Linked DNA regions of Ensifer sp. PDNC004. The main gene of each other region encodes a partner of the protein of the gene in region 2 in a complex. Links are inferred from orthologs where the notes say so. Each region holds a gene or a part of one and is shown on either strand. Other genes may lie near its edges.

Region 1 (3,284 bases), 2.4 Mb from region 2 along the record:
GTGCTGACGAGCCTGGCAGGCGCCTTGCTCGGGGCCTTCCTGGGCGATCCGAAGGTCACGGGCCTCGATTTTGCGTTCCCCGCCGTCTTCATCGTGCTGGTCATGGGCTTCTGGAAGGGGCGCGAGACCGGGGCCGTTCTGGCTGCAAGCGCGCTCGCGGCGGTCATTACGCACCAATTGCTGCCGGGCGTCTGGTACATCGCTGCCGGGGCTGCGGCCGGCGTCGTGGTGGCGCTTCTCTCCGGCGCTCGCAAGGAGGCCCATGCATGACCGTCGACCTCAACACGCTGCTCGCAATTCTTGCCATGGCGGTTGCGACGATCGCGACCCGCATCGGCGGCCTCGTGCTGATCCGCTATGTGACGATCGGGGAAAACCAGAAGCGCGCGCTGGAGGCGATCCCGCCGGCCGTCCTGATGGCGGTCATCGCGCCGACGGCCTTCGTGACCGGTCCGGCGGAAACGATCGCCGCCGCCGCGACGGCGGTCGCCGCCATGCGACTGCCGCTCCTGGTGTCGGTCGCCGTCGGTGTCGTCTCGGTGGCGCTGCTGCGCCTCGTGTTCTGAGAGTTTGTGCCGGAGTGCGAGGCGCGCTTCGGAGAGAAAGGCACATGCCTTTTGAAATTGAGAGCGGGCTGGGAAACCGCAAACATTTTTCACAGCCCGCTCCGGCCGCCCCCAACGGAACTCTGAGCAATCCCTGGAAACGTGTGAAACGGTTTTCCGTCCGGAATTGCGTTCGTTCAAAGTGATGGAGCGCTTCACCGTTGCAAAGAAACAATGAAGCAGTCTAGTGTTCCTCGTACTGGGTGAAGGATGGGTCGGCGAGATCGGTGAAGCGCGTGAATTCCGACTGGAAGGCGAGCTTCACGGTACCGGTCGGTCCGTGACGCTGCTTGGCGATGATCACGTCGGCCGTGCCCTTCACCTGCTCCATCTTCATCTTCCACTCTTCGTACTTCGGATCGAACTCGTCGCGCGGCTCCAGGTTCTTCACGTAGTATTCCTCACGGAACACGAAGAGCACGACGTCGGCGTCCTGCTCGATCGAGCCCGATTCACGAAGGTCGGAGAGCTGCGGCCGCTTGTCTTCCCGGCTTTCGACGCCACGGGAGAGCTGCGAGAGCGCGATGATCGGAACATTCAGCTCCTTGCCGAGCGCCTTGAGGCCGGTGGTGATCTGGGTGATTTCCTGCACGCGGTTGTCGCTGGATTTGCCCGAGCCGGTCATGAGCTGGATGTAGTCCACCACCAGGCAGTCGAGGCCGCGCTGACGCTTCAGGCGCCGGGCACGGGCGGAAAGCTGGGCGATCGAGATGCCACCGGTCTGGTCGATATAGAGCGGCACCTTCTGCATCATCTGCGAGCAGGCGACGAGCTTTTCGAAATCGGCCTCGGAGATGTCACCGCGGCGGATCTTCGACGAGGAGACTTCGGTCTGCTCGGAGATGATACGGGTGGCGAGCTGTTCGGACGACATTTCGAGCGAGTAGAAGCCGACGACGCCGCCGTTCTTCGCCTTGAACGAGCCGTCCGCCTGGACTTCCGGCTCGTAGGCCGCAGCAATGTTGTAGGCGATGTTGGTGGCAAGCGAGGTCTTGCCCATGCCCGGACGTCCGGCAAGCACGATCAAGTCGGAACGCTGCAGGCCGCCCATCCGGCCATCAAGCGACAGGATGCCGGTTGAAATGCCCGAAAGGCTGCCGTCGCGCTCGAAGGCCTGGCCGGCCATGTCGATGGCGAGCGCCACGGCATCGTTGAACGACTGGAAGCCGCCGTCGTAGCGGCCGGTCTCTGCCAGTTCGAACAGACGGCGCTCGGCATCTTCGATCTGGCCCTGCGGCGGCATGTCGAGCGGCGCGTCATAGGCAATGTTGACCATGTCCTCGCCGATGGTGATCAGCGAACGGCGCAGCGCCAGGTCATAGATCGCCCGGCCATAGTCTTCGGCGTTGATGATCGAGACGGCGGCGCCGGCAAGGCGCGCAAGATAGGTCGCGACGGTGACGTCGCCCACCTTCTCGTCGGCCTTGAGGAAGGTCTTGATGGTGACCGGGTTCGCCATCTTGCCCATGCGGATGATGTCGCCGGCGACTTCGTAGATCTTGCGGTGCAGCGGCTCGTGCAGATGCACGGGCTTCAGGAAGTCCGAGACGCGGTAGTAGGCGTCGTTGTTGACGAGGATCGCGCCAAGCAGCGCCTGCTCGGCCTCGAGGTTGTTCGGGGCCTCGCGGTAGTGCTGGTCCGCCTGATCCTTGCCGATAGGGGATAGCTTTCGCGACGCTTCGTTCATTCGATTATCTCTGCCTCTGTCTGGTGTGGCACCGGTTTGCGTCTAAGCGCGGGCCGGGTCAAGTGCACGAGGGACACAGTCGCAGAGCGACGTCACCGCATCCGGCGCTGTTCCCGTTGTTCGACTGATCCACAGGCGGGGGTTCGCAAATGTGCGGATTATGCCGTCGTCACAAATTTGGTCGTTGACGCCGCGAATCACCCGAACCTCCCCGACAAGCCGAAGTGTAGCGCCGTCCTCCTCTGCCTCAAATCCGCATCTTGAAAATCCACCGCATTTGGATTAGATAGAGGCAATATAATTAGCATGCTAGTAATATGGAAAAGATACCAATGTATCAGCCGACCGTGAACCGCGAACTGTTCGATGCCTTGTCGCTGGTCAATCGCAAGCTGCGCGCCGTGTTCGATGCGCGCGTGAAGGAGAGGGGGCTGACGTTGTCGCGCGCCCGCGCGCTCTTTGCCCTGACGAAGAAGGACGGCCTCAACCAGCGGGAGCTCGCCGACGAGCTCGACATCGAGACCCCGACCCTAGTGCGCCTGCTCGACGGCATGGAGAAGCAGGGCTTCATCGAGCGGCGGGTTGAGGTCTCCGACCGCCGCGCCAAGCAGATCCATATGACCGAACTCGGCCGAACGGTTGCCGACGAGATCCTCAGGCTTGCCGACGAGATCCGCGCCGAAGTGCTGCAAGGCATCGACGCAGCCGAGCTTGTGGTGACGAAGCGGGTGATCCGGGCGATCGCCGACAATGTCCAGTCGCTGGCGCGGGAGTGAGGGCAATGGGTGCAGGCGCGACGGCCGCCGCAAACGACAACCGCCTCGCCATCGAGCTTGAGGCTGCGGAGACCATCGACGAGGATCAACGCGGGGAAACCGCGATTGCGCCGGAACCAGAACCGGCGCCAGCGCCCGTACCGGCCCCGGTCGAGAAAGGCCTGTTGCTTTCGGCGGTCTATGTCGTGGGCTCTGTGCTTTTGTTCCTGACTCAGG
Region 2 (3,290 bases):
GACCTCGACCTGGTCATCGTCGGATCGCTCGATGGTTTCTTCGAGCAGGGGGAACCGGACGACGTCATCCTCGCCCGCAACCAGACGACGCCGTTCGAGCGCCTCGGCCAGACCTCGATTTTCCGCTTTCCGGTCGGAAAGCTGGTGCCATTGCAGGAGAGGTTCCGCGCCGACCCGCAAGGCATTGCCGACGAGTACCGTTTCGAGCAGCGCTTCGTCACGCGCAATGCGCCGGGCGGAGCCAAACTCTTTCCCCGCCGCTGGGTCTTGCATTTCCGGCAGGACTGCCGCCGGCCGTTTCCGCTCAACTACTTCCTGGCGCCGCGCCTGCCGAAGGACGCACGCGTCGTGCTATTCCCGCGCAACATCCTGCCGCAGCATGCGATCGAGGGGCGCTTCGGCAAGAAGGACAAGGTCTCCACGCCGCTCGGCCATATCCTCGGGCTGTTTGCATCCGACCGTTACGAGAAGAATGCGTTTCGCTACCTGCGCCACTACATTCGCCCATCGCCGTGGGTGGCCGAACATTGGCGCGAATAGTCGAGACCTCGTCGAGAGCAAGCCTGCTTTCGCCGTGCCGGCCGAAAAATTCGAGCACCTAGCGCGCCGCCGGCCCCTTCACGCGGCCTGACAGCACGCCGAAGCCCTCGATGATCGCTTCCTGGTTTTCAAGCCGCGTCACTTCGTGCTGCACCTCCTGAAGCGTCCGCAGCAACTGCGGCACCGCTTCGAGGTCACCCTCCTCGGTCGCATAGGCCAGTTCACGCTCAAGCTCGCGCACCTGCCAATGCAACGCCTTCGAGCGTTGGTGCAGCGCCAGCGCCTGCAGATAGCCTTCGCGGGCGTCCTCAGGCGCAGCCGCCGTCGTCGCCGTCCAGAGCCTGGCATAGCGGATCTGCTGGTCGATCGCGCCGATCAGCGCGCCAAACCCCTCGCCCTGCAACTGTTCGAGCAGATCGTCGCGGTTGAGCCGTGGCCCCTGCGCGGCCGCAGCATTCAACACCGCCGCCCAGCAGCGCTGCAACTCGCGGTGATCGAACTCGATCGTCGAGATCTCGTCATACTCGTCGAACAGCAATTGCGGGTGGTTGACGATCGTAAGCGCCAGCACGCTCTCTCTCAGAAGCGGGGCCACCTGTTGTCCGCTGACCAGCGTCGAACGCGCCAGCCGATCGGAGATCGCCGTCGGCCCGCTCGCATTCGGTCCCCGTGCCTGACCGGCGCCACGCGCTCCGCCGCCGCCGCCCTGCCGGCCGCCACGTTCGAAGGGACGCCGCTCGCCCCGCCCTGACCCCGAGGATTGCAGGAAGGCGTGCAACCGGTCGCGCATGTCCTGGCCATAGTGCCGGCGCACGCTTTCATCGGCGATCACGGATGTCACCTGCTTCAGCCGCGCTTCGAGCTCGGCGCGCTTTTCCGGCGTATCGAAGGCACCGCCCTGGACCTCGCGCTGCCAGACCATCTCGGCGAGCGAACGGGCATTGGCGAGCACCTTGTCGAAGGGCCCGCGGCCCTCCTGGCGCACGAGATCGTCGGGATCCTTGCCGTCGGGAAGCATGGCGAAGCGGACCGAGCGGCCGGGCTTCAAGTGCGGCAGCGCCAGGTCGACGCCGCGGTTGGCGGCGCGAATGCCCGCCCCGTCGCCGTCGAAGCAGAGCACCGGCTGCGACGTCATCTTCCACAAGAGATCGAGCTGGTTTTCGGTGAGCGCCGTGCCGAGCGGTGCCACGGCGTTTTCGACACCTGCCTGGTGCAGCGCGATCACGTCCATATAGCCTTCGACGGCGATGATCGTTGCGGCCGCATCGTCGCCGCCGGGGTCGCGGGCGCCGCCTTGCGAAGCACGGCGCGCGCGGGCGAAATTGTAGAGAACGTTGCCCTTGTGGAAGAGCTCCGTCTCGTTGGAATTGAGGTACTTGGCCGGCGCGTCCGGTGACATGGCCCGACCACCGAACGCGATGACCTTTTCGCGCGACGACAGGATCGGGAACATGATGCGGTCGCGGAACCGGTCGTAGGAAACCGGCACGTCCGGCCCGTGCACCACGAGGCCGCAAGCCTCGATCTGCTCCTTGGCGACGCCCTTGCCGGCGAGATGTTCCTTGAGCGCATTGCGGCTGTCGGGCGCGTAGCCCAAACGGAAGGTCTCGATCGTGCGCCCCGTAAGCCCGCGCTCGCGCAGATAGGCGCGCGCCTTGGCGCCACCCGCCGTCTGAAGCTGGTCCTCGAAATACGCGGCCGCCATTTCCATCACGTCGAGCAGGCTCGTGCGTTCCTTCTCCCGGCGCTCGGCCTGCGGATCCGGCTGCGGCATGGCAACGCCCGCCATGTCGGCGACCTGCTGTACGGCTTCCGGAAAGCTCAGGCCTTCGAGATCGGTGAGAAAACGGAAATGGTCGCCCGAGACACCGCAGCCGAAGCAATGGTAGCGGCCCTTGCGGTCCTCGCAGTGAAAGCTCGGCGATTTCTCACCGTGAAAGGGGCAGCAGGCCCAATAATCGCCGCGCGAGACGTTGGTCTTGCGCCGGTCCCAGGTAACGCGCTTGGCAATCACGTCCGAAATCGGAACGCGATCGCGTATCTCGTCAAGAAAGGACTGTGAAAAGCGCATGGATACCTCTGGTCGATCCTCCATATAGGCGGCATGGCCGGCGGGCGCTACAACGGTGATCCTGCTTGCACGCTATTCACAGGAGCGAAACGGGAATCGCACACCGAATCACCAATCAAAAGTTGTGTATGAATATTTTCTAAGGACCAAAAGTAGCGCTTGACACCCCTTTGACGAAAAGGATCAATTCGCCGTCTCGAATTGGATCACTTGCCATGGCCGTTTCCGTCAAAGTGCTCGCCTCCAGTCCGGCTTTCTTCAGCGCGGTGCTGAGCTATGCGCGCGGCATGGTGGAGATGTATGCGGCAAACCCACGGCTCGCCTCGATCTTTGCCTCGCAGCAACGCTGGCTGATGGCCCAATCCGGCCTTGCGCTCTATCACGACCGCGATCCGGATGATCCCTCGAGCGGTCTCTACAGCGGCCGTTTCATCAACTATGCCGTCATGCACGGGATCGCCAGCCGCAACACCGCAGCATCCTTCGTGCAGGAAATGGTCGCCTACCGCTTCGCCCGCTACATCACGGTGCAGCCGGACAAACGCAGCCGGCCGCTGGAGCCTACCGAGGCGGCACTCGACTATGTCTGGAAATGGATGCAGTCCCATCTGGCCATCCTCGACTCCTCCGACGGCCAGTCGCGGCTGGCGCGGCTCAACGAAGAGCAGCACCGGTTCGG

What was found.
Region 1: the proteins of dnaG (region 2) and JVX98_RS16310 are in contact, whole or in part, in a crystal structure (PDB 2R6A), measured with the Geobacillus stearothermophilus proteins. The link is inferred for Ensifer sp. PDNC004 from one-to-one orthologs. Residues at the interface, in WP_049624496.1 of Geobacillus stearothermophilus: Lys456, Leu457, Leu458, Pro459, Ala460, Asn463, Ala464, Leu467, Leu535, Leu536, Ile537, Ala538, Gln544, Glu545, Asp548, Tyr549, His552; in WP_033016901.1 of Geobacillus stearothermophilus: Ser13, Glu15, Ala16, Gln18, Glu91, Leu92, Asp94, Ala95, Val96, Pro97, Thr98, Ala99, Ala100, Asn101, Tyr104, Tyr105, Ile108.

Annotation. Positions count from the first base shown.
Region 1 is NZ_CP070353.1:1,656,820-1,660,103, reverse strand. The notes cover bases 42-3,010. They hold JVX98_RS16310 (replicative DNA helicase), read right to left. Parts: upstream 2,293-3,010; coding sequence 790-2,292; downstream 42-789. Other genes in these bases: JVX98_RS16305 (MarR family winged helix-turn-helix transcriptional regulator), read left to right, coding at 2,625-3,010; JVX98_RS16315 (AzlD family protein), read left to right, coding at 267-566; JVX98_RS16320 (AzlC family ABC transporter permease), read left to right, coding at 42-270. Also shown: more of JVX98_RS16320, read left to right, coding at 1-41; more of JVX98_RS16305, read left to right, coding at 3,011-3,068; JVX98_RS16300 (MFS transporter), read left to right, coding at 3,074-3,284. UniProt on the Escherichia coli protein: The main replicative DNA helicase, it participates in initiation and elongation during chromosome replication. Travels ahead of the DNA replisome, separating dsDNA into templates for DNA synthesis.
Region 2 is NZ_CP070353.1:4,104,373-4,107,662, reverse strand. The notes cover bases 106-3,080. They hold dnaG (DNA primase), read right to left. Parts: upstream 2,612-3,080; coding sequence 599-2,611; downstream 106-598. Other genes in these bases: JVX98_RS28050 (hypothetical protein), read left to right, coding at 2,827-3,080; JVX98_RS28060 (hypothetical protein), read left to right, coding at 106-540. In the rest of the region: more of JVX98_RS28060, read left to right, coding at 1-105; more of JVX98_RS28050, read left to right, coding at 3,081-3,290. UniProt on the Escherichia coli protein: RNA polymerase that catalyzes the synthesis of short RNA molecules used as primers for DNA polymerase during DNA replication.